Cupriavidus metallidurans CH34: one gene and its partner. The protein of the gene in region 1 interacts with the protein of each later gene in a pairwise test. Links are inferred from orthologs where the notes say so. Each region holds a gene or a part of one and is shown on either strand. Other genes may lie near its edges.

Region 1 (5,357 bases):
TCAGCCCCGTTGTCGGACTGGTGCATTCAGGGTTCACGCTCCGTGCCGATGAACGCGAAGTGGCCGATATCTTTGAGGTGCCGCTGGCATTCCTGATGGACCCCGCGCGGCATGAGCGCCGGTTATTCCGCTGGGAAGGCGGCGAGCGCATGTTCTACGCCATGCCTTATCCGCGCGAAGGCGGCGGTCAGCGCTTTATCTGGGGCGCGACGGCGGGCATGCTGCGCAATCTCTACCACCTGCTCGCGGCCTGAGCCGCGCCGCCGCCCGCGACGCCGGTCTTCGTCAGGCTGCGGCCTGAGTAGCGGTGTCGACGCAGTGGGGGCAGCTCTTGCCCACCACGTACTTCGGGTGCTGCTGCTCCTCGGGCGTCACCACTGCGCGGCACGCGAAGCACTGAACCGGGCCTGCGGGTTCCAGGTTCGGATTCAGCGCGGTCCGGTAGTCGAACACGAAGCAGTCGCCGTTGTAGTGGCTCCCACCGACTTCCTCGAAGTACTTCAGAATGCCGCCCTCGAGCTGGTAGACGTGGTCGATCCCCACTTCCTGCATGTGGATGGCGGCCTTCTCGCAGCGGATGCCGCCGGTGCAGAACGACACGATGGTCTTGCCTTCGAACTCGGCCTTGTTCTCCGCCACGGCCGGCGGGAATTCGCTGAACTTGTCGATACCGTACTCCACCGCCTTGTCGAAGGTGCCAACCGCCACCTCGAACGCGTTACGCGTATCGAGCATCACTACCGGGCGTCCGTCGTCGTCATGGCCCTGGTCGAGCCAGCGCTTCAGATCCACGGGGCGCACCGAAGGCGCGCGTCCGGCCTCGGGGCGGATCAGCGGCATCTTCATCGTGATGATTTCCTTCTTGGCGCGCACCAACATGCGCTTGAAGGGCTGATTTTCTGACAGGCTTTCCTTCGGCGCGATGTCCGCGAACCGGGCATCGGCGTGGAGCCATGCCATGAACTCGTCGATTTGCTCACGCGTGCCGGCCAGGAACATGTTGATGCCTTCTGGCGCGAGCAGGATCGTGCCCTTCAGGCCAGCCGCGTCACAGCGCTCACGCATGACGGGGCGCAGGGTCTCGATGTCTTCGAGCGTGACGAACTTGTAAGCGGAAATATTGACGATCTGCATGGGTGACGCTGCCAGGGCCGGGCACCCGAAACGAGGGTGCTCGATAACTGCCTGATTGGAAAGGCGAAATTATAGCCCCTCAGGCCGCATCCCGACACCTCTTCGGGGGCGCCTCGCATTGCGCCTGCGCAAAAACCCCCAAGTGCGGCGATGGGGGAGCCGGTACAATGGCGCCCTATGTCCGCACCCCGCTTCGTACACCTCCGCCTGCACTCCGAGTATTCGATCGTGGACGGCATCGTCCGCCTCGACGACGCCGTCAAGGCCGCCGCCCGCGATGGGATGGGCGCGCTTGCACTGACCGACCTCGCCAACGCCTTCGGCCTGATCCGCTTCTACAAGGAGGCCCGTGGTGGGGGCGTCAAGCCGGTAGTGGGCGCTGACGTCTGGCTGACCAATGCCGAAGATCGCGACAAGCCCGCGCGCATGTTGCTGCTCGTGCAGGATCGCATCGGCTATCTGAACCTGTGCACGCTGCTGTCGCGTGCATGGCTTGGCAACCAGCATCGTGGCCGTGCCGAGTTCGAGCCCGGCTGGCTCGGGGAGCCGGGTGAGGAGGGCTTGCCGCTGGCCACCGGCTTGATCGCGCTGTCAGGCGCGATGGGTGGTGATGTCGGCCAGGCGTTGGCCAATGGGAATGTCGAGGCGGCACGCCGTGCTGCCGAGCATTGGGCCCGGGTGTTCCCGCAACGCTATTACATCGAACTGCAACGTGCCGGTCAGCCTGGCACCGACGCCTACGTGCCGCAGGCTGTGCAACTGGCCGCGTCGATGCAGCTTCCGGTGGTCGCCACGCATCCGGTGCAATTCATGACGCCGGACGATTTCACGGCGCACGAGGCGCGCGTCTGTATCGCGGAGGGCGAACTGCTCGCCAATCCGCGCCGCACGCGCAAGTTCACCACCGACCAGTACTTCAAGACCCAGGACGAGATGACCGCGCTGTTCGCGGATATCCCGTCGGCGCTGCAGAACTCCGTCGAGATCGCCAAGCGCTGCAACCTGACGCTGGAGCTGGGCAAGCCACGCCTGCCGCTGTTCCCGACGCCTGATGGCATGTCGCTCGACGACTACCTTGTGTTCATGGCCAAGGAAGGTCTCGAGAAGCGGATGCTGGTGCTGTTCCCGGACGAAGCCGAGCGCGAGAGCAAGCGTGCCGAGTACTACGCGCGTCTGGAGTTTGAAACCGGCACCATCATCAAGATGGGGTTCCCGGGCTACTTCCTGATCGTGGCGGACTTTATCAACTGGGCCAAGAACAATGGCGTGCCGGTGGGGCCGGGCCGGGGTTCCGGCGCGGGTTCGCTGGTGGCCTACGCACTTGGCATTACCGATCTCGATCCGCTCAAGTACGCGTTGCTGTTCGAGCGATTCCTGAATCCGGAGCGGGTCTCGATGCCCGACTTCGACATCGACTTCTGCCAGCACGGCCGCGATCGTGTGATCACGTACGTGAAGGAGAAATACGGCAAGGACGCCGTGTCGCAGATCGCCACGTTCGGCACTATGGCCGCCAAGGCGGCCGTGCGCGATGTGGGCCGGGTGCTGGATCTCGGTTACGGCTTTGTCGATGGCGTGGCCAAGCTGATTCCGTTCAAGCCCGGCAAGCTGGTCACGCTGGAGGAAGCGAAGAAGGAAGAACCGGCGCTGGCCGAACGCGAGCGCACGGAAGAGGAAGTACGCCAGTTGCTGGAACTGGCGCAGCGCGTGGAAGGCATGACGCGTAACGTCGGCATGCACGCTGGTGGCGTGCTGATCGCCCCCGGCCGCCTGACCGATTTCTGCCCGCTCTACACGCAGGGCACGGACGGCATGAGCGGCGTGGTCAGCCAGTACGACAAGGACGACGTGGAAGCGGCCGGACTGGTCAAGTTCGACTTCTTGGGCCTGACCACGCTGACGATCCTCGACTGGGCCGAGCGGTACATCCGCCGGCTCGACCCGAGCAAGGCCGACTGGAACTGCAGCCAGATTCCGCTCGACGACAGTCCCGCATTCGACATCCTCAAGAGCGCCAACACGGTGGCGGTGTTCCAGCTGGAAAGCCGCGGCATGCAGGGGATGCTCAAGGACGCGAAGCCTGACCGCTTCGAGGACATCATCGCGCTCGTGGCGCTGTATCGTCCCGGCCCGATGGACCTGATACCGAGCTTCTGTGCCCGAAAGCACGGCCGCGAGAAGGTCGAGTATCCCGATCCGCGCGTCGAACCCGTGCTCAAGGAGACCTACGGCATCATGGTCTACCAGGAGCAGGTGATGCAGATGGCGCAGATCATCGGCGGCTACTCGCTGGGTGGCGCCGACTTGCTGCGCCGTGCCATGGGCAAGAAGAAGCCCGAGGAAATGGCCAAGCACCGTGACATGTTCCGCGAGGGCGCTGACAAGAACGGGCTGACCGCCCAGCAGGCCGACGACATCTTCGACCTGATGGAGAAGTTCGCGGGCTACGGCTTCAACAAGTCGCACGCGGCTGCGTACGCGCTGCTAGCCTACTACACGGCCTGGCTCAAGGCGCATCATCCGGCCGAATTCATGGCAGCCAACATGTCGCTGGCCATGGACGACACCGATAAGGTCAAGATCCTCTACGAGGACTGCCGCCTGAACAAGATCGAAGTGCTGCCGCCGGACGTCAACGCCAGCGAGTACCGTTTCGCGCCGACCGATGCGAAGACCATCCGCTACGGCCTGGGTGGCATCAAGGGTTCGGGCCAGGGGGCGATCGAGGACATCCTGCGTGCGCGGGAAGAGCGGCCATTCGACGACCTGTTTGATTTCTGCGAGCGCGTGGACCGCCGCCAGGTCAATCGCCGCACGATCGAGGCGCTGATTCGCGCCGGCGCGTTCGACAGTCTCAACGACAATCGTGCCCAGTTGCTGGCCTCGGTATCGATCGCGATGGAGGCGGCCGACCAGAAGGCCGAGTCGGCCAACCAGGTGTCGCTGTTCGACCTGATGGATGACGCCGGCGCGTCGCATCGCCCCGAACTGGTGGATGAGCCGCGCTGGACGCCCAAGCGCACGCTGCAGGAAGAGAAGCAGGCGCTCGGCTACTACTTCTCGGGTCACCTGTTCGATGCGTCGCGCGACGAGGTGCGCCGGTTCGTCAAGGGCACGCTTGCCGCGCTCGAAAAGGAAGTGCAGGGCAATGGCGGTGGCTACGGCCGCGACGTGCGTGGCAAGGTGATTGCCGGTGTGATCACCGGCATCCGTACCCAGATGACCCAGCGCGGCAAGCTGATCATCGTGCTGCTTGACGATGGCACCGCGCAGATCGAAATGACGGTGTTCAACGAGTTGTACGACGCCAATCGTCACATGTTCCGCGAGGACGAACTGCTGATCGCGCAGGGCAATGCGCGCCACGACACCTTCACGGGCGGCGTGCGCTTTACGGCGGATTCGGTGCAGGACCTGGTTGCCGCGCGCGCCCGCTACGCCGATGCCGTCTGCCTCGGCTTCAATGGCAACGCCTCGACGGAGCGCCTGCGCGAGCTGCTGACGCCGTACCTGGCCCACGTGTCGCAGACCCCCGGCGTGCCGGTTCGCATCAGCTATGTCAACAAGACCGCGCAGTGCGAGGCGATGCTGGGTGACCAATGGCAGATCACGCCTTCGGAGGAAGCGTTGACGAGCCTGCGTACCGCCCTGGGCGATACCGTGCGCGTGTTGTATGGCTGACCCGACGAAGGCGCTGGCCGCGCAGGGCGAGCGCAAGCCGCGCGTCCTGTTTCACGTCACGCACTTCCTGCACGGCGGGATCGAAACGTCGCTGGTGTCGCTGATCACCGCGCTGGATCGGGAAGGGTTCGAGATCGGCCTGACGGTGACGTATCCGTCCGAGGCGCTCGAGACCCATTTCCGCGCGCGGCTGCCGGCCGGCGTGAAGCTTCAGGTGCTGGCGCCCGAACGCTGGCTCTCGCATTGCCGCCAGCTCAAGAAGGCGCGCAAGCTCGGGCCGCTTGGCAAGATCTACGAGGAAGTGCTGCTGCCGCCCGTACGCAAGCCGCTGATGAATCGCCGCTTCCGGCAGGTGCTGGCGCAGGGCTACGACGTGGTGGTCGACTACGACATGTCGCTGTCGCGCATCACCGGTCCGCTGCCGGTCCCGATGATGGGATACCAGCACTTCAGCGTGGCGCACCTCGAGCGGGGTCATCGGCGCAAGCTGCGCAAGCTTCGGCACCAGTGCCGAACCGACTACGCAGCCGTGGTGATGCTGA
Region 2 (4,197 bases), 1.6 Mb from region 1 along the record:
CCCACTCGGATGACGCGCGAGGAGGTCTGATACACCACCTTGGTGATCCCCATGGTGATGGGTGATTACAATAGCGCCCAGTGCCAGCCCGCGTTGCGCCAGAAACTGCTCGACCGGTGCGGCCTCGCCTGGGTCCACCACGGCCGCGCTATGCCCGTCGTGGATTGCCCAGATATAGTTGTCCTGAAAGGCGGGGATCGGCTCCACTTTCAACATGCGTGCTCCTCTATGTCCAACCGACCGATTATAGATTGGGAAGAATGGCTAGCCTCGCCACCCGGGCAGTATGTGCTCGAGTGGGAAGGCCAGCAGTACGACCGGACGGTAGCGGACATTTTTGGCTATCACGCGGTGCAGTTCGGCCTGCCCGCCATCGACACGTTGCGCGAGAACCGGATGCCGTTCTCGGCGCTGGCGCTGGACGGCCGCGCGGGCCCGCACGGGCCAAGGGAGACCCATCCCGATGCGCGGCAACTGCTGTGCCGGTTCGACGAACTGCCCTTCGATACGCAGAGCATCGACCTCGTCACGCTACCGCACGTCCTCGAATTCTCGGAAGACCCGCACGAAGTGCTGCGCGAAGTCTCGCGCGTTCTGATGCCCGAAGGGCGCGTGGTGGTGACATGCTTCAACCCGATGAGCCTGTGGGGGGCGCGGCAGGGCCTGAACCGCCTTGGCGCCATGCCCTTCCTGCCAAGTGACGCCCAGACCATCGGGTTCGTGCGGATCAAGGACTGGCTCAAGCTGCTCGGGTTCGAGATCATCCGGGGCCGCTTCGGCTGCTACTGCCCGCCCTATCGCACGGAGCGCTGGCTGCAGCGCGCGGCATTCATGGAGAAGGCAGGCGACCGCTGGTGGCCGATCTTCGGCGCGGTCTATATGATCTCGGCGGTCAAGCGCGTCAAGAATATCCGCCTGGTCGGCCCCGCCTGGAAAACACCCAAGTCGGCGCTGAAGCCAGTAGCGGCCCCAGTTGCCACGCCCACGGGCACGCACGGCAAGACCCCTGGCCAGGACAGCTAGGACCATCACCTTATATACATGCAAGAAGTCACGATTTACTCCGACGGAGCCTGCAAGGGCAACCCCGGCCCCGGCGGCTGGGGCGCCGTGCTCGTCGCCGGCGGCCACGAGAAAGAACTGTTCGGCGGCGAAAGCCCCACCACCAACAACCGCATGGAGCTGATGGCGGTCATCGAGGCGCTGCGCGCGCTCAAGCGCCCATGCATCGTCAATATCTATACGGACTCGCAATACGTGCAGAAAGGCATCAGCGAGTGGATTCACGGCTGGAAGGCACGCGGCTGGAAGACGGCGGACAAGAAGCCGGTCAAGAACGCCGACCTCTGGCAGGCACTGGACGAAGCCCAGAAACCTCACCAGATCACGTGGCACTGGGTGCGCGGTCACAACGGGCACCCCGGCAACGAACGCGCGGATGCGCTGGCCAATCGCGGGGTGGCGTCGATCAATACCTGACCCGTCGTTTACAATCCCGCCCATGCGACAAATCGTTCTCGATACCGAAACCACCGGCCTTAATCACGCGACAGGCGACCGACTGATCGAAATCGGCTGCGTGGAACTGGTGAATCGCCGCCTGACAGGCCGCCACCTCCACTTCTACGTCAATCCAGAGCGCGACATCCATGAGGATGCCATCGCAGTGCACGGGATCACGCTCGATTTCCTGGCCGACAAGCCCAAGTTCGCCGAGATCGTCAACGACGTCCGCGACTTCGTGCAGGACGCCGAACTGATCATCCACAACGCGCCCTTCGACCTTGGCTTCCTGGACATGGAGTTCCAGCGCCTGGACCTGCCGCCGTTCCGCCAGCACGCCAGCAACGTGATCGACACGCTGCGTGAAGCCCGCCAGATGTTCCCGGGCAAGCGCAACTCGCTGGATGCGCTGTGCGACCGACTTGGCGTCAGCAACTCCCATCGCACGCTGCACGGCGCACTGCTCGATGCCGAACTGCTCGCCGAGGTCTACCTGGCGATGACGCGCGGCCAGAACTCACTGGTCATCGACATGCTCGACGGCGCCGCCACGGACGGCGAGACGCGTAGCACCGCCGACCTGTCCGCCATGACGCTGCCCGTGCTATTGGCCTCCGAGGCAGAAATCTCGGCGCACATGGGCGTGCTCAAGGAACTCGACAAGGCAAGTGGCGGCAAGACGGTCTGGCAGGAAGCCTCCCCTGCCGAAGCCGCCACTCAGTAGGGCCTGGCGCCTCCCGAGGGATTTCGAAGAAAATTCGAAAAAGGGCTTTACAAGATACCGGCCCATCGGCATAATCTCGTTTCTCCACTGCGCGACATCAGCAGCAACGATGACGAAGCAGCATGGGTGGTTAGCTCAGCGGTAGAGCACTGCCTTCACACGGCAGGGGTCACAGGTTCAATCCCTGTACCACCCACCAAAATTTGTGGCTTGCAACGCCTAACGTTGCCGTGAACCCGGATCGCTGACGAGCTTTCCGGGTTTTTTGTTGTCTGTCGATGGCCGAAGGTATTCGTCATCCTTCACCGATCACGATACTGGGCGCGCCCATCGAACGCTCATCGATAACGTCGACTCCCTATCCACCCTCTCGACCTGCCGATCATGGCTGGTGATTCTTGCCGCTTCGGCAAGCCCATACCTTGCGACGCTGCGGCTTGCTCATCCCGGATGAGGCTCGCGGGCGGGCGCCGAGCCTGCAGATATCGCACCTCCCTGGCGGATTGACGGCTCCGAATGCGCCGTTGACGGTGACTCTGCCCTGACCCAATTCGCGAAGAAGAGCTTTGACCACTTTGACGCAGATCATCTCCCTCAAGCGCCAAGCGATGTTGAAATAGAGATGTGCAGCGCATTCCAAGGTGTTGTCATCGGGGCGTGATCGAAGCAAGCTAGTATCTGATACGCCCTTTCTCCGTCAGGCCATCGCCGTGTCGCAGGCTCCCCAGAAGATGCCTGCGGCTTGACCAGGCAATGCGCGCCTCCGATCGAAACGCGAGACCGGCCCGCCCGGTTGCAGAAAAAGGCCCCGACTCCACATGACTGGTCCTCCTGCCAGCCACCACACCGAAAACCAATCGCCCCCCATCTGGCACACGCTCACCGACACACAGGTCGGGCAGACCTTGCAGACCAGCGCAGCCGGTCTGCGCACAGCCGAAGCCTCCCGTCGACTGGACGAGTACGGTCCCAACCGTCTCGCACCACCCAAGCGCCGCGGCCCGCTGATGCGGCTGCTGCTGCAGTTCCACAACATCCTCCTCTACATCATTCTCGGCTCGTCGATCGTCTCGGCGATTCTCGGTCACTGGGTCGATGCGGCCGTGCTGCTCGTGGCGGTCGTGATCAATGCCGTCATCGGGTTCATCCAGGAAGGCAAGGCCGAAGCCGCCATTGATGCCATCCGCGCCATGCTCGCCCCGCTTGCGTTCGTGATTCGCGATGGCCAGCGGCACGAAATCGCCGCTGCGGATCTGGTGCCGGGCGATGTGGTCGCGCTGGCTTCGGGGGACCGGGTGCCCGCCGATCTGCGCCTGACCTCGGTCAAGGAGTTACGGGTCGAGGAGGCCGCGCTCACCGGCGAATCGTTGCCCGTGGAAAAGAATGTCGCGCCCGTGGCGGAAGACGCGCCGCTGGGCGATCGCTTCGACATGGCGTACTCCGGCACGCTGGTGGTCTACGGACAGGCAACCGGCATCGTGGTCGCGACGGGTAGCGCCACGGAACTGGGCAGGATCAACGAGATGCTCAGCAGCATCGAAGGCCTGTCGACGCCGCTGGTACGGCAGATCGATCGTTTTGGACGCGGGCTGGCGGTAGCCATCCTGCTGCTCTCCGCCGTGGTGTTCGTGGCCGGCATTCTCTGGCGTGGCCACTCCGCAGCCGACATGTTCATGATGGCCGTAGCGCTGGCGGCCTCCGCCATCCCCGAAGGGCTGCCGGCGATCATGACCGTCACGCTTGCGCTCGGCGTGCAGCGCATGGCCCGGCGCCATGCCATCGTGCGGCGCCTGCCGGCGGTGGAGACGCTGGGATCGGTGACGGTAATCTGCTCCGACAAGACCGGCACGCTGACGCGCAACGAGATGACCGTGCAGCGCATGGTCTGCGCGGGCCATGTATTCGATGTCGGGGGCGTCGGTTATGCGCCGGTGGGAGACTTCAGCATCGACGGACACGTCGTCGATCCC

Evidence for each region. Proteins that work in one complex are often made in the same cells at the same time.
Region 2: the proteins of dnaE (region 1) and dnaQ interact in binary tests that used the Escherichia coli proteins (3 or more experiments, as listed by UniProt). The link is inferred for Cupriavidus metallidurans CH34 from one-to-one orthologs.

Annotation. Positions count from the first base shown.
Region 1 is NC_007973.1:828,343-833,699, forward strand. What follows is about bases 927-5,015. They hold dnaE (DNA polymerase III subunit alpha), read left to right. Parts: upstream 927-1,311; coding sequence 1,312-4,815; downstream 4,816-5,015. Other genes in these bases: RMET_RS03780 (sulfurtransferase), read right to left, coding at 927-1,134; RMET_RS03790 (glycosyltransferase), read left to right, coding at 4,808-5,015. Outside these bases: RMET_RS03775 (CoA pyrophosphatase), read left to right, coding at 1-254; more of RMET_RS03780, read right to left, coding at 286-926; more of RMET_RS03790, read left to right, coding at 5,016-5,357. UniProt on the Escherichia coli protein: DNA polymerase III is a complex, multichain enzyme responsible for most of the replicative synthesis in bacteria. This DNA polymerase also exhibits 3' to 5' exonuclease activity. The alpha chain is the DNA polymerase catalytic subunit.
Region 2 is NC_007973.1:2,419,804-2,424,000, forward strand. The notes cover bases 436-3,364. They hold dnaQ (DNA polymerase III subunit epsilon), read left to right. Parts: upstream 436-1,501; coding sequence 1,502-2,227; downstream 2,228-3,364. Other genes in these bases: RMET_RS11080 (class I SAM-dependent methyltransferase), read left to right, coding at 436-1,023; rnhA (ribonuclease HI), read left to right, coding at 1,042-1,479; RMET_RS11100 (cation-transporting P-type ATPase), read left to right, coding at 3,046-3,364. Outside these bases: gloB (hydroxyacylglutathione hydrolase), read right to left, coding at 1-216; more of RMET_RS11080, read left to right, coding at 229-435; more of RMET_RS11100, read left to right, coding at 3,365-4,197. UniProt on the Escherichia coli protein: DNA polymerase III is a complex, multichain enzyme responsible for most of the replicative synthesis in bacteria. The epsilon subunit contain the editing function and is a proofreading 3'-5' exonuclease.